DNA from 3 places in the Streptomyces sp. NPDC058308 genome. Region 2 is predicted to be linked to each of the others. Evidence: riboswitches for the same ligand, from Rfam matches in the RefSeq annotation. Region 2 holds a riboswitch; each other region holds the start of a gene.
What was found. Region 2 has a riboswitch for cobalamin ahead of ACFVYL_RS14765 (CoA-acylating methylmalonate-semialdehyde dehydrogenase). Riboswitches for the same ligand answer to the same signal wherever they lie in the genome.
Positions count from the first base shown of each region.

Region 1: it holds a riboswitch for cobalamin, as region 2 does, so the genes downstream of both, ACFVYL_RS06170 (ABC transporter substrate-binding protein) here and ACFVYL_RS14765 (CoA-acylating methylmalonate-semialdehyde dehydrogenase) in region 2, are expected to answer to the same signal.
Region 3: it holds a riboswitch for cobalamin, as region 2 does, so the genes downstream of both, ACFVYL_RS13590 (ribonucleoside-diphosphate reductase subunit alpha) here and ACFVYL_RS14765 (CoA-acylating methylmalonate-semialdehyde dehydrogenase) in region 2, are expected to answer to the same signal.

Region 1 covers NZ_JBHVZA010000003.1:169,102-179,069, reverse strand. Annotated here, with positions in the region: gene ACFVYL_RS06175 (FecCD family ABC transporter permease) at 26-1,036, opposite strand; gene ACFVYL_RS06170 (ABC transporter substrate-binding protein) at 1,219-2,220, opposite strand; cobalamin riboswitch at 2,264-2,440, opposite strand; gene ACFVYL_RS06165 (Mov34/MPN/PAD-1 family protein) at 2,404-2,826, opposite strand; gene ACFVYL_RS06160 (amino acid permease) at 2,932-4,413, opposite strand; gene ACFVYL_RS06155 (DUF2017 domain-containing protein) at 4,785-5,387, opposite strand; gene clpS (ATP-dependent Clp protease adapter ClpS) at 5,431-5,745, opposite strand; gene ACFVYL_RS06145 (nicotinate phosphoribosyltransferase) at 5,837-7,165, shown strand; gene ACFVYL_RS06140 (isochorismatase family protein) at 7,302-7,886, shown strand; gene ACFVYL_RS06135 (hypothetical protein) at 8,068-8,391, opposite strand; gene ACFVYL_RS06130 (immune inhibitor A domain-containing protein) at 8,539-9,968, opposite strand, start outside.
Region 2 covers NZ_JBHVZA010000009.1:104,635-114,602, forward strand. Annotated here, with positions in the region: gene ACFVYL_RS14735 (alpha/beta fold hydrolase) at 1-557, opposite strand, end outside; gene ACFVYL_RS14740 (acyl-CoA dehydrogenase family protein) at 900-2,120, shown strand; gene ACFVYL_RS14745 (SDR family oxidoreductase) at 2,117-2,869, shown strand; gene ACFVYL_RS14750 (transporter substrate-binding domain-containing protein) at 3,113-3,835, opposite strand; gene pstS (phosphate ABC transporter substrate-binding protein PstS) at 4,073-5,227, shown strand; gene ACFVYL_RS14760 (SCO0607 family lipoprotein) at 5,384-5,719, shown strand; cobalamin riboswitch at 5,777-5,958, shown strand; gene ACFVYL_RS14765 (CoA-acylating methylmalonate-semialdehyde dehydrogenase) at 6,169-7,668, shown strand; gene ACFVYL_RS14770 (acyl-CoA dehydrogenase family protein) at 7,683-8,828, shown strand; gene ACFVYL_RS14775 (enoyl-CoA hydratase/isomerase family protein) at 8,825-9,919, shown strand; gene mmsB (3-hydroxyisobutyrate dehydrogenase) at 9,940-9,968, shown strand, end outside.
Region 3 covers NZ_JBHVZA010000008.1:100,801-110,768, reverse strand. Annotated here, with positions in the region: gene ACFVYL_RS13600 (cytochrome P450) at 1-1,023, shown strand, start outside; gene ACFVYL_RS13595 (ribonucleotide-diphosphate reductase subunit beta) at 1,090-2,112, opposite strand; gene ACFVYL_RS13590 (ribonucleoside-diphosphate reductase subunit alpha) at 2,112-4,532, opposite strand; cobalamin riboswitch at 4,662-4,798, opposite strand; gene ACFVYL_RS13585 (GNAT family N-acetyltransferase) at 5,035-5,541, opposite strand; gene mctP (monocarboxylate uptake permease MctP) at 5,633-7,276, opposite strand; gene ACFVYL_RS13575 (DUF3311 domain-containing protein) at 7,273-7,542, opposite strand; gene ACFVYL_RS13570 (YbdD/YjiX family protein) at 7,653-7,820, opposite strand; gene ACFVYL_RS13565 (carbon starvation CstA family protein) at 7,850-9,968, opposite strand, start outside.

The DNA of each region.
Region 1 (9,968 bases), on a different contig from region 2:
GGCGGTCGGGTCATAGGCGGTCGGGTCATACCTGTACTCCTTCGTTGCGCCGCCGCAGCAGCCACAGGAAGAACGGGCCGCCGGTGAGCGCGGTGAGCACGCCCACCGGGATGTCCTGCGGCGCGGCGACGGTGCGCGCGGCGAGGTCGGCGACGACCAGGAAGACCGCGCCCATCAGCGCGACGACCGGCAGCAGCGCGCGGTGGGCGGCGCCGACCAGCATGCGGGCGGCGTGCGGCACCATCAGGCCGACGAAGCCGATGGCCCCGCTGTAGGCGACGAGGACGCCGGTGAGGAGCGAGGCGAGCACGAAGACGCCGACGCGGAAGCGGGCGGCGTCCAGGCCGAGGACGGTGGCGCCCTCCTCACCGGCGAGGAGCAGGTCGAGGGGGCGGGCCATGGCCACCAGGAGGGCCGTGCCGACGATCAGCGTGGCGCAGGGCAGGGCGAGCATGTCCCAGCGGGCGCTGCCGAGGCCGCCGAGCGTCCAGTACAGGACGTCCTTGAGGTGGTCCGCGCTGTCGGCGGTGACCAGGATGAGGCTGGTCAGCGCGGACAGGACGTACGAGACGGCGACGCCCGCGAGGATCAGGCGGCCGGTGGCGAAGCCGCCGCCGCCGCTTCTGGCCAGGGCGTAGACGAGGACCAGCGAGATCAGGGCGCCCGCGAAGGAGGCGGCCGGGATCGTGACGGTGGTCGACAGGGCGGCGCCGAGCCCGAAGACGCTGCCGAGCACGATGGCGCAGACCGCGCCGACGGAGGCGCCCGAGGAGACGCCGAGCAGGAACGGGTCGGCGAGGGGGTTGCGGACGAGGGCCTGGAGGACGGTGCCGATGACGGCGAGGCCCGCCCCGACGGTGGCTCCGAGGATGACCCTGGGGAGTCTTACGTCGAGGACGATGGTGCGGAAGGGGGAGGGTTCCGCTCTTCCCGTGAGGATCTCTATGACCTGGCTCGGGGGGATGCGGACGGAGCCGAGGGCCAGCCCGGCGAGTACCGATCCCGCCAGGGCGGCTGTGAGTACCGTCAGGACGATTAGGCGCCGTCCCCCCGCGTCCCGTCTGTCGCCCTGCGGGCTCGTCCTCAAACGCCGGACGGGCTGAAAGATCCGCCCCACGGGCTGGATAAGCCACCGGGCGGGGTGAAAGATCCGCCCCACGGGTTGAATGAGCCACCCGACGGGCTGAAAGATCCGCCGCCGCACCGGCTGAACAGGCCTCACAGCTGCGCCGCCAGCTTCCTCACCGCCTCCGGTGCTCGTACGCCGGTGACCACGTCCGACAGGGGCAGGACCGCGAAGCTCTTGTTCCTGATGGCCGGGACGTCCTGGAGGGCCGGGTCGTCGAGGAGGCGCTTCTTCTTCTGGGCGACGGACGTGGCGCCGTAGTCGAGGATCAGGATGGTCTGGGGCCCGCGCTCGACGACCTTCTCCCAGGACGCGTCGCTGAAGGACTTGTTCACGTCGGCGAAGACGTTGTGGCCGCCCGCCCGTTCGATGATGTCGTTGCCGATGCCCCGGCCGCCCGCCGTGAACGCGGACTTGTCGCCGTTGTCGTAGACGAAGACGGAGCGGGCCTTCTTGCCCTGGGACTTGCCCTGGGGCTTGCCCTGGGACTTGGACTTGGCGGCGGTGGCGGCCAGTTCGCGGCGGGCGTCGCCGATCCACCGGTCGGCGCGGGCCCGCACCCCGAACGTGGCGCCGACCTCGCGGACCTCGCGGTAGACGTCGTCCATGGAGACGGGGTGCCCGGCGCAGCCCTCGACGTTGAGGCGGCTGTGGATGCCGGACTTGGCGAGGGCCGAGCGGCTGCGGCCGTCGCCGGCGAGGAAGGCGCTCGCGTAGCCGCCGTACACGTAGTCGGGGTCGGCGGAGAGCAGCTTCTCGTAGGAGGGGTACTCCTTGGCGAGCACCGGGATCGACTTGTACGCCTTCTCGTACTCGGGCAGGACCTTGTCATCGAGGTAGGCGGTGCCCACGAGCCTGTCGCCGAGGCCGAGTTCGAGCATCACCTCGGTGGCGTGCTGGTTCATGGTGACGGCGCGCTTCGGGGGTGCGTCGTACGTGGTCCGCACGCCGCAGTTGGTGACGGTGTACGGGAATCCGGCGGCCTTGGCGGCGGGCCCGGTGGCACCGCCCGAGTCGGACGAGGAGCACGCGGCGAGCGGGACGAGCAGGGCGGCCGCGGCGAGCGCGCGTATGCCGGTGTGGCGGCGGGACATGGCTGAGCTGCCTCCTCCAGGGGATTTCCGCGTCCCCTGCGTTGCGTGGAGAAAGGCGGCAGGTCAGTTCCTGACTCCCCCGCCCCCGGCCGGTGCTTGCCGGGGGGACGGGGTCACAGTGGCGGGACCGTGCCGGGTTCGCACCGGCTTCCTGGCTCCTGCCGCCTCAATGGGTGGTCGGGGTCAGTATGCCTCGACGACCTGCACCTCTTCCTCGGTGACCACGCCGTCCACGATCCGGTAGGAGCGGAACTGGAAGGGGCCCGCGTCGTCGGTGTCCGCCGTGGAGACCAGGACGTAGTGCGCGCCGGGCTCGTTGGCGTAGGTGATGTCGGTGCGCGAGGGGTAGGCCTCGGTCGCGGTGTGCGAGTGGTAGACGATCACCGGCTCCTCGTCGCGGTCGTCCATGTCGCGGTAGAGCTTGAGGAGGTCGCCCGAGTCGAACTCGTAGAACGTGGGCGAGCGGGCCGCGTTCAGCATCGGGATGAAGCGCTCGGGGCGGCCGGTGCCCGCCGGGCCCGCGACCACACCGCAGGCCTCGTCGGGGTGGTCCTGGCGCGCGTGCGCGACGATCTGGTCGTGGAGGGCCTGGGTGAGGGTCAGCATGGGAGTCAGGATAAGCAGAGGGCCCGCACCGTACCGAAGTGTGGTACGGGCGGGCCCGAATGCTGGACAGGGGCCTTGGAGAGCCTCAGTCCTTCCGGATGAGGGTCAGTCCTTCGCGACGGAGTCGGAGACGCCGACCTTCTGCCGATTGAAGGCCGCAGCCTGCGGGTTGCGGCTCTTGAGGACCAGGTAGGAGACCGTGAGGATCGCGATCCAGACCGGAGCGGCGTAGAGCGAGACGCGGTTGTCCTTGTCGATGCCCATCATCACGATGACCATGCCGATGAAGAGCAGCGCGAACCAGCTGGTGTACGGGGCTCCCGGCGCCCGGAAGGTGGACTGCGGCAGCTCGCCGCGGTCGGCCTTGCGGCGGTAGCGGATCTGGCAGGCCAGGATCATGATCCAGGCCCACATGCCGGAGATGGTGGCGAAGGAGACGACGTAGGTGAACGCCTTGCCGGGCCACTGGTAGTTGATCCAGACGCCGACCAGCATGCACGCGGCGGAGGCGGTGGTACCGACCAACGGCAGGCCGTTCTTCGTGAGCTTGGTGAAGAACTTCGGGCCCTGGCCGTTGAGCGCCAGGTCGCGCAGCATGCGGCCGGTGGAGTACATGCCGGAGTTGCAGGAGGAGAGCGCGGCGGTGAGGACCACGAAGTTCACGATCGCGGCGCCGATGCCGAGGCCCATCTTCTCGAAGGCCGCGACGAAGGGCGACACGTCGGGCTTGAACGTCGTCCACGGCACGACGGACAGGATCATGATCAGCGCGCCGACGTAGAAGACGGCGATGCGCCACGGCACGGTGTTGATCGCCTTGGGCAGGACGGTCTTGGGGTCCTTGGACTCGCCCGCGGTGACGCCGACGAGCTCGACGGCGAGGAAGGCGAACATCACGATCTGCAGGGTCATCAGCGTGGAGCCGATGCCGTTGGGGAAGAACCCGCCCTCGTCCCACAGGTGGGTCATGGACGCGGTGTCACCGGCGTCGGAGAAGCCGATGGTGAGGATGCCGACGCAGATCAGGATCATGCCGATGATGGCGGTGACCTTGACCATCGAGAACCAGAACTCCAGCTCGCCGAAGAGCTTCACGGAGATGAGGTTCGCGCCGTACAGGATGACCGTGAAGACCAGCGCGTAGGCCCATTGTGGGAATGAGTCGTGTGTCCAGTACTGCATGTACTGGGCGGCCGCGGTCACTTCGGTGATGCCGGTGACGACCCAGAAGAGCCAGTACGTCCAGCCGGTCACGAATCCGAAGAACGGGCCCATGAACTCGCGTGCGTACTCCGAGAAGGAGCCGGACACGGGCCGGTACATGAGGAGCTCGCCGAGCGCCCGCATGATGAAGAAGATGACGAGGCCCGCGATGGCGTACGCCAGGATGAGGCTGGGGCCGGCCTTGTGGATGGCCTTGCCCGCGCCGAGGAACAGGCCGGTGCCGATGGCACCGCCGATCGCGATCATCTGGATCTGCCGGGCCCCGAGCCCGCGCTGATACCCCTCGCCCTCGCCGGACGAGCCCTGCACGACCCCACTGCCGCCGTGCTCGTCGTGATGCTCTTCGACCTGCACTGAGGTCATGGTGACGCCTTTCTCCATGCTGATCCGCGCCCGCTCATCTGCGTTTGGCTGCGGATCAGGTCCTGATCCCCCCGGATATGGATGGAGTGCTACCGGCGGTCTGCCGGCTGGAGCGCCCTCGGCGACATGGGTGGCGTCACCGAGCGGTCGTGAAGATTTATCACGGTGGCAACAGTGAGGGAATGAGCCACCTGTGGCGCACACCACAGGAAGAAGCGGACAAAGCGCCCTTGATACCGCAAAGAGGGGCAACGCCTTGACGCGATCGTTATCCGGATTTGAGCATCCGCTGAGCGAACGGCCCGCCCGGTGAACAGAACCTGTCTACTACAACAAATTTCGCTGCCTTCTGCACCGGTTTTCGCCCGGAATCAGTCCAGCAACGTCCCGACCAGCGTTTCCTGCAGTCCGCCCAGCCAGAGGTAGGCCATCACCATCGGCTTGCGGGGGTCGGTGTCGGGGAGGCGGTAGAGCAGATCGGCGTCCTCCTCGTCGGTGACCTCCAGGCGCGTGCCGATCGCGAGCCGGAGGTCGTTGAGGGCTCCCAGCCAGTGCTGGGACTCCTCGACCGACAGTTTCAGGACAGCTCCGCCGTCGCCCGACGCGATCATCGTGTCCAGCGAACGGATCACGACCAGCGCGTCGTCACGCTTCTTGGCCCGCAGGTCGTTCTCGGTGAACCGGCGGAACTCCGCCGAATACGCCCGCGTCTCGTCGGGGTCGCCCGGCCCCTGCTCACTCCCCGGACCGCCGTACGCGTCGGGCAGCAGGCGCTTCATCACCGGATCGGCGGGCGGCTCGCTGGGCCCCTCGGCGAAGAGCTCCGCGAGGGGGTCGTCGGAGACCTCGCCGCCCGGCCCCGGGCCGATCAGCTCGAGGAGCTGCACGGCAAGGGAACGGATGATCGAGATCTCGACGTCGTCGAGCGCGACGGCGGCGCCGCCTCCCGGGATCGGTTCGAATTGTCCTGGCATCAGATGCGTCGCTGCTTCCGGTCCGTACGCTGCGGGCGGGCCGCTACTTGCGGTCCTGCTGAAGGGTGGCCCAGAGGCCGTAGCCGTGCATGGCCTGCACGTCGCGCTCCATCTCCTCACGGGTGCCGCTGGAGACGACGGCGCGCCCCTTCTGGTGCACGTCCATCATCAACTTGGTGGCCTTGTCCTTCGAGTACCCGAAGTACGTCTGGAAGACATACGTCACGTAACTCATCAGATTGACCGGGTCGTTGTGCACGAGCGTGATCCAGGGGACGTCCGGCTCGGGGACGACGAGTGCCTCTTCGTCCGAATCCGGGCGGGTGATTTCTGCGGGAGCCGTACTCACCCCGCCCATGCTGCCACCCCGCGGAGCGCCTCGCACAAACGGCCTGCCGCGCGCCTCGTGAAATCGTCAGAGTGACGAGATAGGGGGTAGCATCCTTCGTATGAACACAGCGGACCTTGGCCTGCCGGTGGACGTTCCCTCGACAGCGCTCTTCACGGACCAGTACGAGCTGACGATGTTGCAGGCCGCGCTGAAGGCGGGGACCGGCGACCGGCGTTCGGTCTTCGAGGTCTTCACCCGCAGACTCCCCGAGGGCCGGCGCTACGGCGTGGTGGCCGGCACCGGCCGGGTCCTGGACGCCGTGGAGAACTTCCGCTTCGACGCCGACGTCCTCGGCTTCCTGCGCGAGCGCGGCATCGTCGACGAGGCGACCCTCGAATGGCTGGCCGGATACCGCTTCAGCGGCGACATCTGGGGCTACCCCGAGGGCGAGGTCTACTTCCCCGGCTCGCCGATCCTGCGGGTCGAGGGCTCCTTCGCCGAGTGCGTGCTCCTGGAGACCGTGATCCTCTCCATCCTCAACCACGACTCGGCCATCGCGGCCGCCGCCTCCCGGATGTCCTCCGCCGCAGGCGACCGCCCGCTGATCGAGATGGGCGCCCGCCGCACCCACGAGCTGGCCGCCGTGGCCGCGTCCCGCGCCGCGTACGTCGGCGGCTTCGCGACCACCTCCGACCTGGCCGCGGGCTTCCGCTACGACATCCCGACCGTCGGCACCAGCGCCCACGCCTTCACCCTGCTGCACGACAACGAACGCGACGCCTTCCAGGCCCAGGTCGACTCGCTCGGCCCCGGCACCACGCTGCTCGTCGACACGTACGACGTGACCGAGGCGGTCCGCACCGCCGTCGAGGTCGCCGGGCCCGAGCTCGGCGCCGTCCGCATCGACTCCGGCGACCTGCTGCTCGTCGCCCACCGGGTGCGTCAGCAACTGGACGAGCTCGGCGCGACCAAGACGAAGATCGTCGTCACCTCCGACCTCGACGAGTACGCCATCGCCTCGCTCGCCGCGGCGCCCGTGGACGCGTACGGCGTGGGCACCCAGCTCGTCACCGGCTCGGGGCACCCCACCTGCTCGATGGTCTACAAACTGGTGGCCCGCGCCCACTCGGCGGACCCGAAGGCCCCGCTGGAGCCGGTGGCGAAGAAGTCGCTCGGCGCCAAGTCCTCGCTCGGCGGCCGCAAGTGGGCGGCGCGCAGGAACGACGCGTACGGGGTGGCCGAGGCCGAGGTCGTCGGCACCGGGCCGGTGCCGACGGCGCTGGCCGACCGCCAGCTCCTGGTCGAGCTGGTCAAGGGCGGCGAGGTGGTGGCCCGCGAGCCGCTGGACACCGTCCGCGACCGGCACGCCGCCGCGCGCGGCGGGCTGCCCCTCTCCGCGACGCAGCTGTCGCGCGGCGAGGCGGTCATCCCGACGGAGTACGTCTGACATCCGGCGAGGGAGCGGGGCGCGCACCGGGCCGCCGGGCACATGCCCCCTCCCGCAACGGACGTCAAGTCTCTACGCTCGGTTCATCCGGCCGAGTCCCCGCTGCCCCCGCCTGCCGAGCCGAAGGACACCCCTCATGCGCCGCGCACTGATCGTCGTAGACGTGCAGAACGACTTCTGCGAAGGCGGCAGCCTCGCGGTGGCCGGCGGCGCGGATGTGGCCGCCGGCATCACCGAGCTGATCGGCCAGGCCCCGGCGGGCTACCGCCACGTGGTGGCCACCCGCGATCACCACATCGACCCCGGCGCCCACTTCGGCGACCACCCCGACTACGTGGACTCCTGGCCGCCGCACTGCGTGGCCGGCACGGAGGGCGTCGGCTTCCACCCGAACTTCGCGCCCGCGGTCGCCTCCGGCGCGATCGACGCGGTGTTCTCGAAGGGGGCCTACACAGCGGCGTACAGCGGCTTCGAGGGCGTCGACGAGAACGGGCTCTCCTTGGCGCAGTGGCTGCGGGAGCGGGAGATCACCGCGGTCGACGTGGTGGGCATCGCCACGGACCACTGCGTGCGGGCCACCGCGCTGGATGCGGTGCGTGAGGGATTCCGGACCACTGTCCTGCTGGATCTCACCGCGGGGGTCGGCGGGGCGACCACGGAGGCGGCGATCGCCGAGCTGGACTCGGCCGGGGTGGAGCTTTCCGGCAAGCCGGTCGTGTAGCGCCATGGCCCCTGGACGGGCCCTTCGCCGGTATCTCTACGGGTGCGGCCCGGTGGGGGCTGGTCGCGCAGTTCCCCGCGCCCCTGGGGTGGCCCTCATCGCCGCCCGACCGGAGGCGCCGCCCAGGGGCGCGGGGAACTGCGCGACCAGCCACGACGGGCCCGCAGACGCAGTAGAGCCGTCAGAACGGCACCGCGCCGCGGCCCTGTCTCCGCAGCGCCCTGATCGGATGCCACAGCTCGTTCAGCGTGTCCGGCGCCGCACGCCATATGAGGCCGTCCGGATGGTGGAGCACCGCCGTCACCTCGTCGGGAGTCGGTGGCTCCGCGTTACCGCGCAGGTACACCGCCCGCATGCCGAGATTCCGCAGCCGCGTCAGCGCCCTCGCCCGGTTCACGGCGTGCACGATCATCCTGACCGTGCCGCCGCCCGGCGACGGGCTCGGCAGGGTCAGCGCCACCACCACGCTGCCGTTCGGCAGCTTGCAGAAACCTCCTGCGGACATGCTGGGTCACACCCCCGTGAGACGTCGCACGAGACCCCGGTCCGGGCCCCGCGTCAATAAGAAATCCACAGCACGCACCTAAACACGATCGGCCGCCGCCCGCTAGAGGGCGACGGCCGATCATGGCTTGACCTGCGAAAACGCTAATTACTTCGTGGAGGGGCCCACCTGGACCGTGATCGAGGAGCCATCCTTCGGCTGCTTGATGATCTTGATCCGAGTGTTGGTGTCAGTGACCTTCACACTTCCGGTGGGGTTCTCCTTGTACCAGTAGGTGCCCTTGTGGTCGTCGAAGACCGGGACGCCCTTTTGAGACTTGATCTTCAGCGCGACGTCCGCGTTGTGGAGCGTGAACGCGTCCGTCGCGTACGTGCTGAAGGGCGCGTCGAACGGCTGGATCTTGTTGCGCAGAACCGTGCCGTCCTTCCACTTCAGCGGCTTGGCGTGGGCGTCGACCGGAAGGATCAGACCCGAGCCGGGGTGGGCGCTGGTGTTGTTGTCCTTCTGCGAGGTGTCCCACTGCCAGACCATCAGGCCGGTCTGGTACGGGTAGTGCTCGACCCAGCCGGGGCGGACCTTGGAACCGAAGTTGTACGGGCCGACCTCAAGGGTCTTGTCGTACGAGACGTACTGACGGTTCTCGGCGAGGTAGTACTGGTCGTACTTCTTGGTGAAGGACTCGCCGATGCGCGAGAAGCCCTTCGCCGTCCAGCCGTTGTCGTCGCCCTCGGCGCCGTCCTCGAACAGCTTGGCGCCGTCCGCGGTGACCGCGAGCGCGTCGGCCGCGAAGCCCTTGCCGCCCGCACCGCCGTCCGTGGCGTAGCGGAAGCGGAGGTCGATCTTCTTGCCCGCGTAGGCGTCGAGCGGGAAGACCAGCTTCTTGTACGTGGCCGAGGAACCGGTCAACGCGGGCTTGTCGCCGGCGTCACGGGTGATCGGCTTGCCGTCCGCGGTGCCGTCCACCGGCGTCCAGTTGGCGCCGTTGTCCGTCGAGACCTCGGTGTAGAGATAGTCGTAGTTGGCCTCGATGTCCCACCAACCCTGCAGCGAGAGCTCGGCCTTGGACTTGCCGGTCAGGTCGACGGAGCGCGTCAGGGTGTTCTTGAGGTTGTCACCCTGGTCGCTCCACCACTGCTTGGCGCCCTCGGCGGGCTTGGCGACGTTGGTGGTGACGGCCTTCTTCGGCAGGTCGACGACGAGCGCCTGGCGGTGGCGGGTGTTGTACTCCGAGACGCCCAGCTTGTGCTCGGACGTCGTCGCGGCCCTGGCCTTGGCGTAGTCGAGCCAGCCCAGCTGGAACTTGTCCCAGGCGGTCATGTCGCCCGGCATGTCGCCGATGGCTTCCTTGCCGGTGCCGAGCCAGGATCCCGCCGACATCAGCGACCAGAAGCCGACGGAGTTGTCGCCCTTGCCCGAGGTGTCGTACAGGTCGGGCAGGCCCAGGTCGTGGCCGTACTCGTGGGCGAAGACGCCGAGGCCGCCGTTCTCCGGCTGCATCGTGTAGTCGCCGACCCAGATGCCCGTGTCGCCGATCTGGGTGCCGCCGGCCTTGTTGTCGCCCGGGCCGGTCTTGCCCG
Region 2 (9,968 bases):
GTGACGAGGGTCCTGCGCACGTCCCGGTGCAGCGCCGCGTCCGCGACGCCCGGCTCCTGGAACCACACCATGTAGAAGTCGTCGCCGAGCCGCTCGCGCAGGATCGGCACCGGTGCCGCAGGTGCCCGTGTCGTCACCGGCACGCTCATCCCGGCCACCGCGCGCACCCGCTCCGGGTGGGCCAGGGCCAGCTGCCACACCACGGCCGCGCCCCAGTCGTGCCCCACGAAGACCGCGTCGTCCGCGCCCACGTCGTCGATGACCGCGATCAGGTCGCCGCAGAGCGTCAGGATGTCGTACGCGTCGGCGTCGGCGGGCCGTGTGCTCCCGCCGTAGCCCCGCATGTCGGGGACCAGGACGCGGTACCCGGCCTCCGCCAGCGCGAACAGCTGATGACGCCAGGAGAACGCCAGCTCGGGAAAACCGTGGCACAGCACCACCGGGGGTTGGCCGGGCCGTCCCTCGCCGTGGTCGAAGACCCTGAGGGTGACGTCGCCGACGGTGACCTCACGCGTCGCGACGCGCTCCCAGTCGGCGACCGAGATGTGAGTGCTCATGTGCGGATCTCCCTGTCGCGCGTATTGAACCTGGCATTGGGTTCAAAGGTACCGGAGCCGGTGCCGGGGACCGAGGGTCGATGGCTCTTGAACTTGAACCCGGATTCAAATACGTTGACGGGACCCGAGGTGAGTGAAGGTGCGGTTGCGTTCTTCGAGGACATCGGCAGGGAACTGGCCGACGATCCGCGGCTGTTGCTCGGGCCGCTCTCCAACTCCCCCGGGTGCGACTGCTACTTACCGCCCCGCCCGTGAGCACGGGCCGCAGGACCCGGCGGTGTATCCACCGGGCGAGGCCCGGGCCAGACTCAGTTCCCGACCGAGACCGTGGGAGGACGACCCGTGTTCGACGTGAGCGACAGGGCCAAGGAGTACCAGGAGCGGCTGCTCGCCTATATGGACGAGTACGTCTACCCCGCCGAGGCGGTCTACGAGGCACAGATGGCGGAGTCGGGCGACCCGCACTTCCACCCGCCGGTCCTCGAAGAGCTCAAGGCCGAGGCGAAGCGGCAGGAACTGTGGAACCTCTTCCACCCTCACCCCGAGTGGGGCCCCGGCCTGACCAACCTGGAGTACGCGACGCTCGCCGAGATCATGGGCCGCAGCGCACACCTCGCCCCCGAGGCCACCAACTGCAACGCGCCGGACACCGGCAACATGGAGGTCCTCACCCTCTTCGGCACCGACGAACACAAGGAGAAGTGGCTGAGGCCGCTGCTCGCGGGTGAGATCGCCTCCGCGTTCGCGATGACCGAACCCGCCGTCGCCAGCTCCGACGCCCGCAACATCGAGATGCGGATGGTCCGCGACGGCGACGACTACGTCCTCAACGGCCGCAAGTGGTGGACCTCGAACGCTCTGCACAGGAACTGCCGCGTGCTCATCGTCATGGGCAAGACGGACCCTGAAGGGCCGAGCCACCGGCAGCAGAGCATGATGGTCGTCCCGCTCGACACCCCCGGCGTCACGGTCCTGCGCGGCCTGCCCGTCTTCGGCTACCAGGACCGCGAGGGCCACGCGGAGGTGCTCTTCGAGAACGTCCGTGTGCCGCGCACCGCCCTGCTCGCGGGCGAGGGCGATGGCTTCATGATCAGCCAGGCTCGGCTCGGCCCCGGCCGCATCCATCACTGCATGCGCACGATCGGCATGGCGGAGCGCGCCCTCGACCTGATGATCGACCGTGCGCAGTCGCGTACGACGTTCGGCGCGCCCCTGTCCGACCGGGCCAACATCCAGGACTGGATCGCCGAGTCCCGTATCGAGATCGACATGGCGCGCCTGCTGACCCTCAAGGCCGCACATCTCATGGACACCGTCGGCAACAAGGAAGCCCGCACGGAGATCGCCGCGATCAAGGTCGCCGCGCCCGAGGCCGCCCTCAAGGTCGTCGACCGCGCGATCCAGGTGCATGGCGGCGCCGGCGTCAGCGACGACTTCCCGCTCGCGAGCATGTACGCCCACCTGCGCACCCTGCGCCTCGCCGACGGCCCCGACGAGGTGCACAAGCGCACCATCGCCGTGCGCGAGCTGCGGCGCCGCGAGTCCGAGCGGAATGCGCGATGAGTGGCCCGCTCGACGGAAGGGTCGCCGTCGTCACGGGCGCGTCGCGGGGCATCGGCCTCGCGGCGGCCGCGGCCCTGCGCGACCGCGGCGCCCAGGTCGTCATCACCTCGCGCAGCGCGGAACGCGCCGAGGAGGCGGCCCGTGAACTCGGCGGCGCCGTGGCCGGGTTCGGTGCCCACGCCACCGACGAAGCCGCCGCGCGCGCCTGCGTCGACCACACCGTGGCGACGTACGGACGCCTGGACATCCTGGTGAACAACGCCGGTACGAACCCCGCGTACGGCCCGGTCATCGACCAGGACCACGGTCGCTTCGCCAAGACGATGGACGTCAATCTGTGGGCGCCGATCCTGTGGACGTCGCTCGCGGTGAAGGCATGGATGGGGGAGCACGGCGGATCCGTCGTCAACACCGCCTCGATCGGCGGGCTTTCGGTGGCCCAGGATGTCGGCATCTATCACGTGTCCAAGGCCGCGCTCATCCACCTCACCAAGCAACTCGCCCTGGAACTCGGCCCGAAGGTCCGCGTGAACGCGATAGCCCCCGGCGTCGTGCGCACCCGGCTCGCCGAGGCGCTCTGGCAGGAGAATGAGGCGCGGGTCGCCGCGGCCACCCCGCTGGGGCGCATCGGCGAACCCGAGGACCTGGGGGAGGCCGTGGCGTTCCTCGCCGGTGACGGCGCGCGCTGGATCACCGGCGAGACGCTCGTCGTCGACGGCGGACAGCTCCTCGGGTCCGGGCCGCTGTGAGGGGTCCGGGGCCGCTGTGAGGGGGCCCGGGCCGGTCTGAGGGGTCCGGGTCCCGCGTCACATGTTCTTCGCGCCCGCCCTGATGGCGTCGCGGATGCGGTCGTACGTGCCGCAGCGGCAGATGTCGGGACGGCGGCCTCGGCCCGCTGACCGGCGGCCGTGTCGGCGTGTGGCCTGCCGTACGACGCGAGGCGGGCCCGGGCCCGAGGCCGGGAGACTTCGCTGATCGGGAGAGGCGGAGAGCTACCCGGGCGGGGCGGCCAGCGTCTCGCTCTGTCGGGAGCGCCGCAGCGAGGCGGCGACGAACCCCGAGGCCTTGAGCTCCTCGACGAGGTCACGGAGGAACTCGACCGTCCCGGGCGCGCGGCTCCGCGTCGTACCCACCGCCTGCCGGATCTGCATGAACCGGTCCTCGATCAGCCGCAGCTCGGGGTGGTCCGCCACGTACGCGGTCAGCGGCTGCCTGATGCCCGCAGCGACCTCCAGGCCTTCGGCGCGGAACACGTCGACTCCCTCCTCGCCGCGCACGACGCTCGCGTGCCGCAGCGTGCGGGAGAGGAACAGGTCGTAGGCGGAGCCCCGTTTCACCCCGATCCGCACCCCCGCCCGGTCGACGTCGGCCGCCGCGGTGAAGGGCGATTCCCTGGGCACGGCGTACACGCCCTCGATCACGACGTACGGCGCCGTGAAGGCGACCTCGGCCTCGCGGGCGGGCTCGACGGCGAGGAAGCAGAGGTCGGCCCGGCCCTCCGCCATGGCCTCGTACGACTTGCGTGCCGCGTCGAAGCAGAGGAGTTCCACGGGGACGCCGAGGCGGTCGCCGATCTCGCGTGCGATGTCGACGGTGATGCCGGAGGGTGCCGCCGAAGTGCCCTGGGCGAGGACCGGGTTGCCCAGGTTGATGGACGCCCGGAGCACGCCGGCCGGGGCCAGGTCCTGGGCGACGGCAGCAGGCGTGATCTTCATGAGGCGGAGTTTAGGACATGCCCCTGGGGGACGTCCGCGAGAGGCCATCCCCTCCGAGCCCTGCCCTGCCCGCCGAACACCGTGCGTACCGGCCTGCCTACCGCTCGGTCCCCGTATCGCAGCACGTCGCTCGATGTTCGCCTCTGCTTCACCCGCCGCTGTCGTGGATCGGCGAGCATCTGAGGTCCGGCCCGGAGCCGGTCGAGATCCATGTCGCGGTACCCCGAGGGGACAACGTTGCAACGCCCACGTCCAGGACGTACGTACCAAGGAGGCAGAACGCGCACGGCGGTCTCCCTCACGGCCCTCCTTTCGCTCTCCCTGGCGGGATGCGGTGTCGCGGGCATCGGGGGTGACGACGAGGACGGCGACGAGCGCGCCGCCGCGCGCTCCTCCGCCGTCGCGGGGATCGACTGCGCCGACACCGGCAAGGTTCCGGGCACCGGGTCGAGCGCCCAGCAGAACGCCATGAAGTACTGGATCAAGCAGTACCAGAGCGTGTGCCCGGGCGTGCGGATCGCGTACAACCCGATCGGCTCAGGGGCGGGCGGCGCGCAGTTCCTGCGGGGTGCGACCGCGTTCGGCGGCTCCGACAGCGCGCTGAAGCCCGAGGAGGTCGAGCGCTCGAAGGGCGTCTGCCGGGGCGGGCGCGCGATCGACCTGCCCATGGTCGGCGGGCCCATCGCGATCGGGTACGACCTGCCGGGCGTGGAGGACCTCGTCCTGGACGCTCCGACCCTCGCCAGGATCTTCGACCGGAAGATCACCTCCTGGGACGACCCGGAGATCCGGCGCCTCAACCCCGACGCCGATCTGCCGTCCATGCCGGTCCGCCCCGTGCACCGGTCGGACGACTCCGGGACCACGCAGAACTTCCAGGCCTACCTCGCGGGCGCGGCGCCCGGCGCCTGGGCCCACCCGGTCGGCAAGGCCTGGCAGGGCGGGGGTGGCGCCTCCGCGAGCGGGTCCAGTGGCGTGGCATCGGAGGTGACCTCGGGGTTCGGCGCCATCGGCTACTTCGAGCTGTCCTTCGCGCGGGACCGGCGGATAGAGACCGTGAGCATCGACACGGGCGCGCCCGCCCCGGTCGCACCGACGCCCACGACGGCGTCTGCCGGGATCGCGCAGGCGCGCGTCGCGGGCAAGGGCCGGGACATGAAGCTGAAGTTCCGCTACGGCGCCGCGAATCCGGGCGCGTACCCGATCGTCCAGGTGACCTACGAGATCGTCTGCGACAAGGGGAACCGCAAGGAGACGCTGCCCGCCCTCAAGTCGTTCCTGACGTACACGGCGAGCAAGGCGGGCCAGAAGGAACTGTCCGGCCTGCACTACGCGCCGCTCCCGGAGTCGGTCGCCGGTCAGGTGCGCGACGTGGTCGGCACGCTGTCCTGACGTACGGATGCGGGATCACGTGCGGGTGATCCCCGTCGCGCTCACTCTCGTCATCGAGGTAGCCGGTCTTTGAGTATCCGTACTCATGATCGGGATCCACGGCTCGCGCAAGCTGGTGTGGCAACGGCATGACGAGTCGACGTGAAGGAGTCAACAGTGGCCAGGAAGAACCGAGTTCGTACCGCCCCGCCAGCGGTCGGCGGCCGTGCGGCGCGGGCCGTGGTGGGACTCGCGCTGGCGGGCGTGGCGGGCGCCGTGCTCTCCGGCTGCTCCACGCAGGACGCGACCTGTGGCGGCGGCGAGTATCCCGTCCTGCGGGTGGGCAGCAGCGGGTCCGCGTGTCAGCCCGACGGAGAAGAGCCGCCCAAGGGCTACGCCCGCTACCCGGAGGGGAAGGTCCCCGAGCATGTCGGGGACAAGTGGGGCACGTACTGGAACGACCACACGCTCGACAAGGACGGCAGGATCGTCAAGCTGAAGGACGGCGAGTGAGCGGGCGGACACCGACTCGCCCGACGGGGTGGACTTACTAGGACGTCCAACTATATGTTCGTGACCAGAGCCCGCGGTGCAGGGAAGCCGGTGTGAATCCGGCGCGGTCCCGCCACTGTGACCGGGGAGTGCGTTCTCGCCGAGCGATACGCCACTGACGGAGCAAGTCCCGTCGGGAAGGCAGGGGAACGTGCGCTGATCCGGGAGTCAGGATACCGGCCGCGGGGTGTTCCGTGTTGTCCACGAGGATGGAGCAGACACGCATGGCACCGGTCCGTGACCACGACCCAGGTGATCCGGCGAAGCGAGCGGCGACCCCTGTCGACGCCCGACTCCACGACGGCTCTTAGGCCTTCGCGTCCCACGTCAGAACCGCGCGCCCACCTCACCCGGTGGCGTCGTCGGCCTGCCGTGCCATCCCCGGACTCACCTGACGAGAGCAGGCTCTCATGGTCCGTGAACTGACACATTTCATCGGCGGCAAGCATGTGCGCGGGGCGTCCGGGCTCTTCGCCGATGTGTACGACCCCAACACCGGTTGCGTACAGGCACATGTGCCGCTGGCCGGGCGTGACGAGACGGTCGCGGCGATCGCCGACGCCGAGTCGGCGCAGCGTGCGTGGGGTGAGTGGAACCCGCAGCGGCGCGCCCGCGTCCTGCTGCGCTTCCTCCAACTCGTCGACGAGGAGCGGGAGTCCCTGGCCCGGCTGCTCTCCCGCGAGCACGGCAAGACGGTCGCCGACGCCCACGGTGACCTGCAACGCGGCCTCGAAGTCGTCGAGTTCGCCGCGGGCATCCCGCACCTCCTGAAGGGCGAGTTCACCGACAACGCCGGCACCGGCATCGACGTGCACTCCCTGCGGGTGCCCCTCGGTGTCACCGCCGGGATCACCCCGTTCAACTTCCCCGCGATGATCCCGCTGTGGAAGGCGGCCCCCGCGCTCGCCTGTGGCAACTCCTTCGTCCTCAAGCCGTCCGAACGCGCGCCCTCCGTACCGCTCAGGCTCGCCGAGCTGTTCCTGGAGGCGGGCCTGCCGCCCGGTGTCCTGAACGTCGTCAACGGAGGCAAGGAGACCGTCGACACCCTCCTGGAGGACCCCCGGGTCCAGGCGCTCGGCTTCGTCGGGTCCACGCCGATCGCCGCGCACATCTACGCCACCGCCGCCGCGCACGGCAAACGCGCCCAGTGCTTCGGCGGCGCCAAGAACCACATGATCGTCATGCCCGACGCCGACCTCGACCAGGCCGTGGACGCCCTCATCGGTGCCGGGTACGGCTCGGCGGGGGAGCGTTGCATGGCCATCGCGGTCGCCGTCCCCGTGGGCGAGGGGACCGCCGACGCGCTCGTCGCCCGGCTCAAGGAACGCGTCGCGGACCTGCGCATCGGCCGCTCCGACGACCCCGGGACGGACTTCGGCCCGCTGGTGAGCCGCGACGCGCTCGACCGGGTCCGCCGCTACGTGGACGTCGGCGTCAGCGAAGGGGCCGAACTGGTCGTGGACGGACGGGACTTCACGCTGCCCGGTCACGAGAACGGCTTCTTTGCCGGAGCCACGCTCTTCGACCGCGTCTCGCCCCGCATGCGGATCTACCGTGAGGAGATCTTCGGCCCGGTGCTGTGCGTGGTCCGCGCGGCCGACTACGAGACCGCTCTGCGCCTGCCCACCGAACACCCCTACGGCAACGGCGTCGCCCTCTTCACCAGGGACGGCGACACCGCCCGCGACTTCACCCGCCGCGTCGGCGCGGGCATGGTCGGGGTCAACGTGCCGATCCCCGTCCCGGTGGCTTACCACACCTTCGGCGGCTGGAAGCGGTCCGGCTTCGGCGATCTCAACCAGCACGGCCCCGACGCCGTCCGCTTCTACACCCGTACGAAGACCGTCACCTCGCGCTGGCCCTCCGGGGCCAGGGAGGGCGCGAGTTTCACCATCCCGACGATGGGATGACGGCGATGACATCGATGGCCACCACCCTCACCAAGGACCAGCTCGCACTGGCCGAGGTCACACTCGACTTCGCCGACACGTATCTGGCGCCGCACGCCGTCGCCTGGGACCGCGACAAACACTTCCCTGTGGACGTCCTGCGCAAGGCCGCCGAACTGGGCCTCGGTGGTGTCTACGTATCCGAGGAGCACGGCGGTTCCGGGCTCGGCCGCACCGACGGAACCCTCGTGTTCGAGGCCCTGGCCACCGGGTGCCCCTCCATCGCGGGTTACCTCTCCATCCACAACATGGTCGCCTGGATGATCGACCGGTACGGCGACGAGGGGCAGCGCGCCCGCTGGCTGCCCGACCTGTGCACGGCCGCGTCCCTGGGCAGCTACTGCCTCACCGAACCGGGTGCAGGATCGGACGCGGCGGCCCTGCGGACGCGGGCCGAACGCCACGGCGACGGATACGTCCTGACCGGCGTCAAGCAGTTCATCTCCGGAGCGGGCGCATCGGACGTGTACGTCGTCATGGCCCGTACCGGCGAGGAGGGGCCGGACGGCATCTCCGCGTTCGTCGTCGAACGGGACGACCCCGGCCTCTCCTTCGGCGCCGATGAGCGCAAGATGGGCTGGAACGCCCAGCCGACCCGCCAGGTGCTCCTCGACGGTGTCCGTGTCCCTGCCGACCGGCGGCTCGGCGCCGAGGGGGACGGCTTCCGCATCGCCATGTCCGGCCTCAACGGCGGACGCCTCGGCATCGCGGCCTGCTCCCTGGGCGGCGCCCAGAGCGCCCTGCACCGCAGCGTGGCCTACCTCGCCGACCGTGAGGCGTTCGGCGCGTCCCTCCTGGACGCCCAGGCGCTGCGGTTCCGGCTCGCCGACATGGCCACTGAACTGTCGGCCGCCCGCGCGCTGGTGCGTCAGGCGGCCGACGCCCTCGACCGGGGCGACGCACGGGCCCCGCAGCTCTGCGCCATGGCCAAGCGGTTCGCCACCGACACCGGGTACTCCGTGGCCGACCGGGCGCTCCAACTCCACGGCGGCTACGGCTACTTGAGCGAGTACGGCATCGAGAAGATCGTCCGTGACCTGCGGGTCCACCAGATCCTGGAAGGAACCAACGAGATCATGCGCCTGATCGTGGCCCGCGGCCTGACCGAGGCCGTCCGATGAGCGCGGCCGACGACTCCGTGCTGCTGCGCGTCGAAGGCCGCGCGGCCCATGTGGTCCTCAACCGCCCCAAGGCCCTCAACGCTCTCACCCACACCATGGTGCGCCGCATCGACCAGGCGCTCGCCGGCTGGGAACGGGACTCCGGGGTCGAGACCGTCGTCCTCACCGGGGCGGGGGAGCGGGGCCTGTGCGCGGGCGGCGACATCCGGTCCATCCACGAGGACGTGACGAGGGGCAGCGGGGCCGGGGAGACGACGGGGGAGGCCACCCGGGGCTTCTGGCGCGACGAGTACCGTCTCGACGCCCGCATCGCGCGCTACCCGAAGCCATTCGTGGCCGTCATGGACGGCATCGTGATGGGCGGCGGTGTCGGCGTCTCGGCCCATGCGGACGTGCGCGTGGTCACCGAACGCTCCCGCGTGGCGATGCCCGAGACCGGCATCGGCTTCGTGCCCGACGTCGGCGCCACTTATCTGCTGGGCCTCGCGCCCGGCGGTCTCGGCATCCATCTCGCTCTCACCGGGGCGCAGTTGGCGGCCGGGGACGCGCTCAGGTGCGGCCTCGCCGACCACTTCGTACCGTCGTCGGCCCTGCCACGGCTGATCGCGGACCTCGCCGAGGCACCCGTACGAGACGTCCTCCCGCGATACGTCCAGGACGCGCCGCCCGCTCAACTGGCCGACGAGCGCGAGTGGATCGACCACTGCTACGCCGCCGACACCGTGGAGGAGATCGTCGACCGGCTCCGCGCGGACGGCTCACGCGCGGCGAAGGAGGCCGCGGAGACCCTGCTCGGGCGCTCGCCCACCGCACTCAAGGTGACCCTGGAGGCGCTGCGGCGCGCACGGGGTCTCGGTTCGTTGGAGGCCGTCCTCGACCAGGAGTACCGCGTCTCGTGCGCGGCCCTGACCTCGCACGACCTCGCGGAGGGCATTCGCGCCCAGGTCATCGACAAGGACCGCACACCGCGCTGGAGCCCCGGCACGCTCGCCGAGGTGGCCGCGGACGACGTCGTACGTTTCTTCGCGCCGCTCGGGGACCGTGAACTCGCGCTGAACGGCGGCGCCGTGACGCAGGAGGTGGCGTGGTGAACCGGGCCGAAGGCGCAGAGATCACCGAGTCAGCCGAGTCAGTCGACTC
Region 3 (9,968 bases), on a different contig from region 2:
TTCCGGCCCGAGCGGATCGCCGGCTACGCCAGGGTGATGGAGGAGGAGGCGCGCGCCACGGCGGCCCGCTGGCAGCCGGGCGCCACGGTCGACGTGAGCGCGGAGATGTTCCGCACCGCCGTGCGCATCGTCTCGCGCTCGCTCCTGGAGGTCGACTCGATCGGTGAGAAGGCGGACCGCATCGCCGATTCGCTGCACACCGTCTTCGAGGGGCTCTACCGCCGGATGGTGCTCTCCGTCGGCCCGCTCTACCGCGTGCCGACCCCGGCCAACCGGCGGTTCGAACGGGCCCTTGCCGATCTGCACGCGCTCGTGGACGAGATCGTCGCGGAACGCCGCGCGGCCGGACCCGGCGGTCCGGACGACCTGCTCGCCGAATTGCTGCGGGCCAGGGACGAAACCGGTGCGCCCATAGCCGACCAGGAGATCCACGACAACGTGGTTTCGCTCGTCGTGGCGGGTGCGGAGAATGTGGCGTCGACGCTGGCGTGGACGTTCCATCTGCTCACCGAACACCCCGAGCAGGAAAGGCGGTTGGTTGAAGAGGTAAATTCCGTGGCCCCGGACCGGGCGATCACATTCGACGATCTGGGGGACCTGCCGCACACCCGCAATGTCGTCACCGAGGCGATGCGTATACGGCCGGCCGCCTGGATATTCACCCGTCGGTCCGTGGCCGAAACCGAGCTGGGCGGCTATTCGATTCCGGCGGACGCGGACATCGTCTACAGCGTCTACGCGATGCAGCGCGACCCGCGTTCCTTCGAGCGGCACCTGGAGTTCGACCCGGACCGCTGGAATCCGGAACGCGCGGGTGACGTACCGGACTTCGCGATGATGCCGTTCAGCGTCGGCAACCGAAAGTGCCCCGGCGACCACTTCAGCCTGGCCGAACTCGCCCTGATCCTGGGGACGGTGGTCCCGAAGTGGCGCCTGGAACGGGTCGATGAGACCGACACCGGCACCCGCGTAGGCATCACCCTGCACCCCAAACGGCTCGTCCTGCGGGCCCGGCCGCGCTGAGCGGACCCGTGTGCCCGCCCCGTCGCACCGGACGGGGCGGGCACGCGCGTGCGCCGGGCGCCGAGGCTAGAACTCGTCGTCGAAGGAGACCGAACCCTCGACCGCGACCTGGTAGGCGGAGGACCGCCGCTCGAAGAAGTTGGTCAGCTCCTGGACGCCCTGCAGCTCCATGAAGGAGAAGGGGTTCTCCGAGCCGTAGACCGGTGCGAAGCCGAGGCGCTGCAGGCGCTGGTCGGCGACGCACTGCAGGTACTCGCGCATCGAGTCGGTGTTCATGCCGGGCAGGCCCTCGCCGCACAGGTCCCGCGCGAACTGCAGCTCGGCCTCGACGGCCTCCTTCAGCATGTCCGTGACCTGCTGCTTGAGCGCGTCGTCGAAGAGCTCGGGCTCCTCCTTGCGGACGGTGTCGACGACGTCGAAGGCGAAGCTCATGTGCATCGTCTCGTCGCGGAACACCCAGTTGGTGCCGGTGGCGAGGCCGTGCAGCAGACCGCGCGAGCGGAACCAGTAGACGTACGCGAAGGCACCGTAGAAGAAGAGGCCCTCGATGCACGCGGCGAAGCAGATCAGGTTCAGCAGGAAGCGGCGCCGGTCGGCCTTGCTCTCCAGGCGGTCCAGCTTCTCGACCGAGTCCATCCACCTGAAGCAGAACTCGGCCTTCTCACGGATGGAGGGGATCTCCTCGACCGCGTCGAAGGCCGCCGCACGGTCATCCGGGTCGGGCAGATAGGTGTCGAGCAGCGTCAGATAGAACTGGACGTGCACGGCCTCCTCGAAGAGCTGACGGCTCAAGTACAGCCGCGCCTCAGGGGAGTTGATGTGCTTGTAGAGCGTGAGCACCAGGTTGTTGGAGACGATCGAGTCGCCGGTCGCGAAGAACGCGACCAGACGGCCGATCATGTGCTGCTCGCCGGGCGAGAGCTTGGCGAGGTCGGCGACGTCCGAGTGGAGGTCGACCTCCTCCACGGTCCAGGTGTTCTTGATCGCGTCCCGGTAGCGCTCGTAGAAGTCCGGGTAGCGCATGGGGCGCAGGGTCAGCTCGAAGCCCGGGTCGAGGAGGTTCTTCTCGCTGTTCGTCGTGGTGCTCATTACTGACAGGCCTCGCAGGACTCGGGGTTTTCCAGGGAGCAGGCGACGGCTTCTTCGGCCGTGGCCTGGGCGGGGACGGGGGCGGTGGCGGCCGCGTTCGAGCCGCCGGCCGCGCGCGCGATGCGCGTCGCGGGGCGCGAGCGCAGGTAGTACGTGGTCTTCAGGCCCTGCTGCCAGGCGTACGCGTACATCGAGGAGAGCTTGCCGATGGTCGGCGTCTCCAGGAAGAGGTTGAGCGACTGCGCCTGGTCGAGGAAGGGGGTGCGCGCGGCGGCCATGTCGATCAGGCCGCGCTGCGGGAGCTCCCACGCCGTGCGGTACAGCGCGCGCACCTCCGCGGGGATCCAGTCGAATCCCTGGACCGAGCCGCTGGCCTCGCGCAGCGCCTCGCGGCTCTGCGCGTCCCACCTCCCGAGCCGCTTGAGATCCTCCACCAGATAGGCGTTGACCTGGAGGAACTCGCCGGACAGGGTCTCGCGCTTGAAGAGGTTGGAGACCTGCGGCTCGATGCACTCGTAGACACCCGCGATGGACGCGATGGTGGCGGTCGGCGCGATGGCGAGCAGCAGCGAATTGCGCATGCCGGTCGCGGCGATGCGTTCCCGCAGCGCCGCCCAGCGCTCGGGCCATGTCAGCTCGACGTCGTAGTGGTCGGGGTGCAGGACGCCGCGCGCGGTGCGGGTCTTCTCCCAGGCGGGCAGCGGGCCGCTGCGCTCGGCGAGGTCGGCGGAGGTCTCGTACGCGGCGAGCATGATGCGCTCGGCGATACGGGTGGAGAGCGCCCGCGCCTCGGGGGAGTCGAAGGGAAGCTTCAGCTGGAAGAAGACGTCCTGAAGTCCCATCGCGCCGAGGCCCACCGGGCGCCACCTGGCGTTGGAGCGGCCCGCCTGCTCGGTCGGGTAGAAGTTGATGTCGACGACGCGGTCGAGGAAGGTGACGGCGGTCCGGACGGTCTCGTCGAGACGGTCCCACGCGAGGTCGCCGTTCTCCACGAACGCGCCGAGGTTCACCGAGCCGAGGTTGCAGACGGCCGTCTCGCCGTCGTCCGTCACCTCCAGGATCTCCGTGCAGAGGTTGGAGGAGTGCACGGTGTGGCCGGGCTCGGCGGTCTGGTTCGCGGTGCGGTTGGCGGCGTCCTTGAAGGTCATCCAGCCGTTGCCGGTCTGCGCGAGGGTGCGCATCATGCGGCCGTAGAGGTCGCGGGCCGACATCGTCTTCCTGGCGAGTCCTGCGGCCTCCGCCCGGCGGTAGGCGGCGTCGAACTCCTCGCCCCACAGGTCGACGAGCTCGGGCACGTCGGACGGCGAGAACAGCGACCACTCCCGGTCGGCGGCGACGCGGCGCATGAACTCGTCCGGGATCCAGTGCGCGAGGTTGAGGTTGTGCGTGCGCCGCTGGTCCTCGCCGGTGTTGTCGCGCAGCTCCAGGAACTCCTCGATGTCAAAGTGCCAGGTCTCCAGGTAGACCGCGGCCGCGCCCTTGCGCCGCCCGCCCTGGTTCACCGCGGCCACCGAGGCGTCCAGCGTCTTCAGGAACGGCACGATGCCGTTGGAGTGCCCGTTCGTGCCGCGGATCAGCGAACCGCGCGAACGGATGCGGGAGTACGAGAGGCCGATGCCGCCCGCGTGCTTGGAGAGCCGCGCGACCTGGTGGTAGCGGTCGTAGATCGAGTCGAGCTCGTCCAGCGGGGAGTCGAGGAGGTAGCAGGAGGACATCTGCGGGTGGCGGGTGCCGGAGTTGAAGAGCGTCGGCGAGGACGGCAGGTAGTCCAGGCGGCTCATCAGCCCGTACAGCGAGGCGACTTCGCCGACCGCGCGGCTGCTGTCCGCCGCCGTGTCCCAGTCGGTCTCCGCCAGGCCGCTCGCGACGCGCAGCATGAAGTGCTGCGGCGTCTCGATGACCTGCCGGGTGATCGGGTGGCGCAGCAGGTAGCGGCTGTGCAGCGTGCGCAGGCCGAAGTAGCCGAAGCGGAAGTCGGCGCCGTCCGCGAGCGCGCTCTCCACGAGCGCGTCGAGCCGGGCGGCGTGCGCGGTCACGAACGCGGCGGTGCGGTCGGCGATCAGGCCCTCGCGGTGGCCGACCGCGATCGACTCGGTGAAGGAGCGCACGCCCTGCGAGGCGGCCTCGGCGGCGATGGAGAGGGAGAGCAGCCGGGCGGCGAGCTTCGAGTACGTAGGGTCCTCGGAGATGAGCCCCGCGGCCGCCTCGGTCGCGAGCTCCCGGAGCTCACTCTCGTCGGCCCTGGCCGACCGGCCGCGCAGCGCGGCGGCCGCCACCCGGCCGGGGTCGGCGTCGGGGAGGTCGGCGGTGAGGTCGGTCAGGGTGCGCAGCAGCGCGGTCCCCGGCGCGTCGGTACCCTCAGCGCTGTCGGTGGGCTGCGGTGCCAGCGCTGACGCAGGTTCGGCGGGCGCGATGGTCACGTGGGGCTCTCCCTCGCTCGGCTCTGGGCCTGGGGAGGGATCGGCACACACGGGCGCACCCGGGCAGGGCGGCGTACCGCGTCCACCGGCCCATTCCACGAGGCCCGGACGGTCGGCACCCGGGCCGGACGACTCGGGTGCACTGCCGGCAGGTCTTCGGACTCCGCGCACGACAAATGCGTACACGTCTACCGTTGCGGGACAGTTCCGGACTTGCACCGGATTCCCCTGCGGCGACAGCGAGCACGAGCATACATCTTGTGTCGCGCTGCTGAAGCAGGCCTACATCTTGTGTCGGATCGCGCGGCGGGCTCGGACAGTGGCCCCTAGGCCCTGTCGTCAAACTCCCGTCTGCCTCGCGACGCCTGGCACGCACGCTCGCCGCGTTGTCGGGCTCATCCCGGTACGCCCAGTACCGGGATGACCCTCCGCCTTGCGATCGCACGCACCAGACGCCGCGAGGCCGCCCTCCGGGCGAACGACGCGAGTTTGACGACAGGACCTAGAGTGTCAACGCGTAGGTGAGCAGTGGGAGGCCGGGGACCGGGGACCAGTCGCGCTCCGGGGTCCGTGCGAAGCCGAGGCGTTCGTAGAGCCGGTGGGCGGTCCGCATCGAGGGCGAGGAGGACAGCACGAGCCGGTCCCTGCCCGCGTCCCTGGACCGCTGGACGCAGGCGCGCACCAGGAGTTCGCCCACACCGCGGCCGCGCGCCCCGGGCGAGACCGCCAGCATGCGGATCTCCGACTCGCCCTCCCGCGCGATGTCGGCCACGGGGCCGCAGGACGGCACGAAGGTCACGCCGCCGAGCAGCCCGCCTGCCGTCGTGTCGTCCGCCGCGGCCACCAGGATCTCGGCGTGCGCCGCGCGCCCCGCCACGTCCCGCAGTACGGGCAGATAGCGGTCCTCCGCCCCGAAGTCCAGGTGTCCGTCTTCGAGATAGGCCCGCGCGGTGAGATCACCCAGCGCCCCGTACTCCTCGGGCCGTGCCCGCCTGATCGTGATGTCCATGCGGCGCAGTGTGCAACACGGGTACGACAAAGGGCCTCCGGATTTCCGGCGGCCCTTTGCCGCTGTGCGCAGCGGGTTATGACACAGGCTCTCAGTGTCCGGCGCCCGCCGTCGCCTTCGGCAGTTCCTCTATGACGCCGGGGTCGCCCGCGTCGGCCGTGTAGTCCTCCGGGGACGTCTCGTCGACGCCGTCGGGGGCCTTGAGCGCCTTCAGGACGAAGGTGAGGACCACGGTCACGACCACGTTCAGGACGAACGCCGTCAGGCCGATGTAGCCGATCTCGCCGATGCCGGGGATCTCGTCGGACGAGCCGCCGAAGTGCTTCTGGGTCGGCGAGGCGACGCCGTACGCGGCGAGCGTTCCGTAGGCCATGCCGACCGCCCAGCCCGCGAGCAGCGCCCAGCGGTGGAACCACCGGGTGAACAGGCCGCCGACCAGCGCGGGCATCGTCTGCAGGATCCAGATGCCACCGAGCAGCTGGAAGTTGATCGCGACCGTCTTGTCCATGGTGAGGACGAAGGCGAGGGCGCCGACCTTCACCAGGAGCGAGACCAGCTTGGAGACCTTCATCTCCTGCTGCGGTGTCGCGTCCGGCTTGAGGAAGTCCTTGTAGATGTTGCGGGTGAAGAGATTCGCGGCCGCGATCGACATGATCGCCGCGGGGACGAGCGCGCCGATGCCGATGGCGGCGAACGCGACGCCCGTGAACCAGTCGGGGAACATGTTCTCGAACAGCTGCGGAATCGCCAGCTGACCGTTCTCCACCTTCACCCCGGCGGCGATCGCCATGAACCCGAGCAGCGCGAGCAGGCCGAGCATCAGCGAGTAGAGCGGCAGGATCGTGGTGTTGCGGCGGATCACGTTGCGGCTCTTGGAGGAGAGCGTCGCCGTGATCGAGTGCGGGTACATGAACAGCGCGAGCGCGGAGCCGAGGGCCAGCGTCGCGTACGTCCACTGCCCGGCCTCGCCCGGCGCGAGGCCCGCGACGGGCTTGCCCGCCGCCTCGTTCGTCGCCGAGAACTTGTCGCTCGCCGCCCGGAAGATCTCGTCGAACCCGCCGAGCTTGATCGGGATGTAGATGATCGCGACGGCGATGACGAGATAGATCAGGCCGTCCTTCACGAACGCGATCAGCGCGGGCGCGCGCAGACCGGACGAGTACGTGTACGCGGCGAGCACCGCGAACGCGATGAGGAGCGGCAGGTCCTTGACGAACCAGTTGGTGTCGGGGCCGCCGCCGACGCCCATGACGTCGAGCACGGCCTGGATGCCGACCAGTTGGAGCGCGATGTACGGCATCGTGGCGAGGATGCCGGTGACCGCGACGGCCAGCGAGAGCCCCTTGGAGCCGAACCGCCCGCGCACGAAGTCGGACGTCGTCACGTATCCGTGCTTGTGCGAGACCGACCAGAGACGCGGCAGGAAGGTGAAGATCAGCGGGTAGACGAGGATCGTGTACGGCACCGCGAAGAAGCCGGCCGCGCCCGCCGCGTAGATGGCCGCGGGGACGGCCACGAAGGTGTACGCCGTGTAGAGGTCGCCGCCGAGCAGGAACCAGGTGACCCAGGTGCCGAACGATCGGCCGCCCAGGCCCCATTCGTCCAGGCTCTCGGTCTCGGCCTTGCGCCAGCGCGCGGCCAGGAAGCCCATCGCCGTGACGGCCACGAAGAAGAAGATGAAGACGGCCAGGGCGATGCCGTTCACGCCGCCCGTCCCCGATGCGAGTGTGGTCACTGTCCGGCACCCCCGTGGGCCTGCTCGGCCTTGCGGGCGCGCTGGTCACGCTGCCACAGCTTGTACGCGATCATCGTCAGCGCCGTGGAGATGAGCACCCACAGCATCTGGTACCAGTAGAAGAACGGAATGCCGATGAGTGTCGGGTCGACCTTGGCGTAGGAGCTCACCCACAGCATCGCCACGAAGGGCGCGACGAGGCAGAGGGCGACGACCACGCGGACCGGCGTGACGACCGGTCTGTTCACTTCAGGCGCATCTGACATATCGCGGCTCCGTTCCCTCACTTATCCCATGCTTAACGTGCGGGAAATCTAAGCCACAGTCTCGCGGTATGGAACCCCCGTCCGGATAACGGACAGATGAATGTCCCTGCTCAGCAGCAGCGGAACCCCTGGCGGGGGTCCGACTCCTGCCGGTCTGTCCGCATGCGCTCAAATGCGCGACGGCTGGGGACGGTTGCGGTGGGATGGTCCTTGCGGATATGAGCCACGTACCGCTCGTACCCCGACTCGTCGGTCAACTCCCTGAAGTACCAGCGCATCCAGCGCAGGCCCCGCAGCAGCAGCGCCGTCACGAGGACGCCCCCGGCCCGGTGGTGGTGCGCTGTCCGTCCGCAGACTCCAGGGCCTCCCGCTTCTCCTCGCGGGTCGCGAAGAGCCCGGCGGGCGCGGTCACCTTCGACTCCACGTACGGCGCTTCCTTCAGGCGGGTGGCCCCGGGGTCGCGGAGGTGCTTGACGCACACCCGCGCCGCGTCCAGGATCACGATGACGACGAGCAGTGCGAGCGCCGCCGAAAGGACGCCGTCCACCGTGGAGTTGGTGACGACGGTGTGCATGTCGTCCATCGACTTGGCGGGCGGCAGCACCTTGCCCTCGTCGATGGCGTCCCGGTAGTTCGCGCGCTGCTGGAAGAAGCCGACGCGCGGATCGCTGGAGAACACCTTCTGCCAGCTCGCGGTGAGCGTCACCGTCGCGTCCCAGGCGAGCGGAATCCCCGTGACCCAGGCCCACTTGAGGCGACCGGACTTCACGAGCAGCGTGGTGCAGACGGCGAGGGCGACGGCGGCGAGGAGCTGGTTGGCGATGCCGAAGACCGGGAAGAGCTGGTTGATCCCGCCGAGCGGCTCGTGCACGCCCACCCACAGGAAGTAGCCCCAAAGGCCGGTGACGGCCGCACTGGTCAGGAGCAGCCCAGGCTTCCAGCTCAGGTTCCTGAAGGGCTTGTAGACGTTCCCGAGCATGTCCTGCAGCATGAAGCGGCCCACGCGCGTCCCCGCGTCGAGCGCGGTCAGGATGAACAGCGCCTCGAACATGATCGCGAAGTGATACCAGAAGGCCCGCATCGAGCCGCCGGTGACCTTCGAGAAGATCTCCGAGACGCCGACCGCGAGCGTGGGCGCGCCGCCGGTCCGCGAGAGCAGCGAGGACTCCTCGACGTCCTTGGCGGCCTGCGCCAGGTCGGCCGGCGAGATGGAGTACCCGAAGCCCGCGACGGCCTTCGACGCCTCCTGGACGGTCTCGCCGACGACACCGGCCGGCGCGTTCATCGCGAAGTACAGGCCCGGGTCGATGACCGAGGCCGCGACGAGCGCCATGACCGCCACGGACGACTCCATCAGCATGGAGCCGTAGCCGATCATGCGGATCTGCGTCTCCTTCTGGATCATCTTCGGCGTCGTGCCCGAGGAGATCAGCGCGTGGAAGCCGGACAGGGCGCCGCAGGCGATGGTGATGAAGACGAAGGGGAAGAGCGAGCCCGCGAAGACCGGCCCGTCGCCGCGCGAGGCGAAGTCGGTCACCGGGTCCATCTTCAGTGTCGGCAGGGTGATCACGACGCCGAGCGCGAGCAGCAGGATGGTGCCGATCTTCATGAAGGTGGAGAGGTAGTCACGCGGCGCGAGCAGCATCCACACCGGCAGGATCGAGGCGATGAACCCGTACGCCACCAGCCAGATCACCAGCGTCGAGGGCGCCAGCGTGAAGGTGTCCGCCAGCGAGGACTCGGCGACCCAGCGCCCGCCGACGAGCGCGAGCAGCAGCAGCGCGACACCGATCAGGGAGACCTCGCTGATCCGGCCGGGGCGGAGCACCCGCAGGTAGAAGCCCATGAGCAGGGCGATCGGGACGGTCATCGCGATGGAGAAGGTGCCCCACGGCGAGTCGGCGAGCGCGTTGACGACGACAAGCGCGAGCACCCCGAGCAGGATGATCATGATGGTGAAGGTGGCGAGCAGCGCGGCGGCCCCGCCGAACGGGCCGATCTCCTCGCGCGCCATCTGCCCGAGCGACTTGCCGTCGCGCCGCGTCGAGAAGAACAGCACGACCATGTCCTGCACGGCGCCCGCGAGGATGACGCCGACGATGATCCAGATGGTGCCGGGCAGGTATCCCATCTGTGCGGCGAGGACCGGGCCCACCAGCGGTCCCGCGCCCGCGATCGCCGCGAAGTGGTGGCCGAGCAGCACCCGGCGGTCGGTCGGGTGGAAGTCGATACCGTTGTCGAGCCGCTCGGCCGGGGTGGCCCGTTTCTCGTCGACCTTCAGGACCCGGTACGCGATGAACTTGGAGTAGAAGCGGTAGGCGACGGCGTACGAGCCGAGGGCCGCGGCCACCATCCAGGCGGCCGACACCTCCTCGTCGCGTGCGAGGGCCAGGACGGTCCAGCCCGCGGCGCCGGTCAGCGCGACG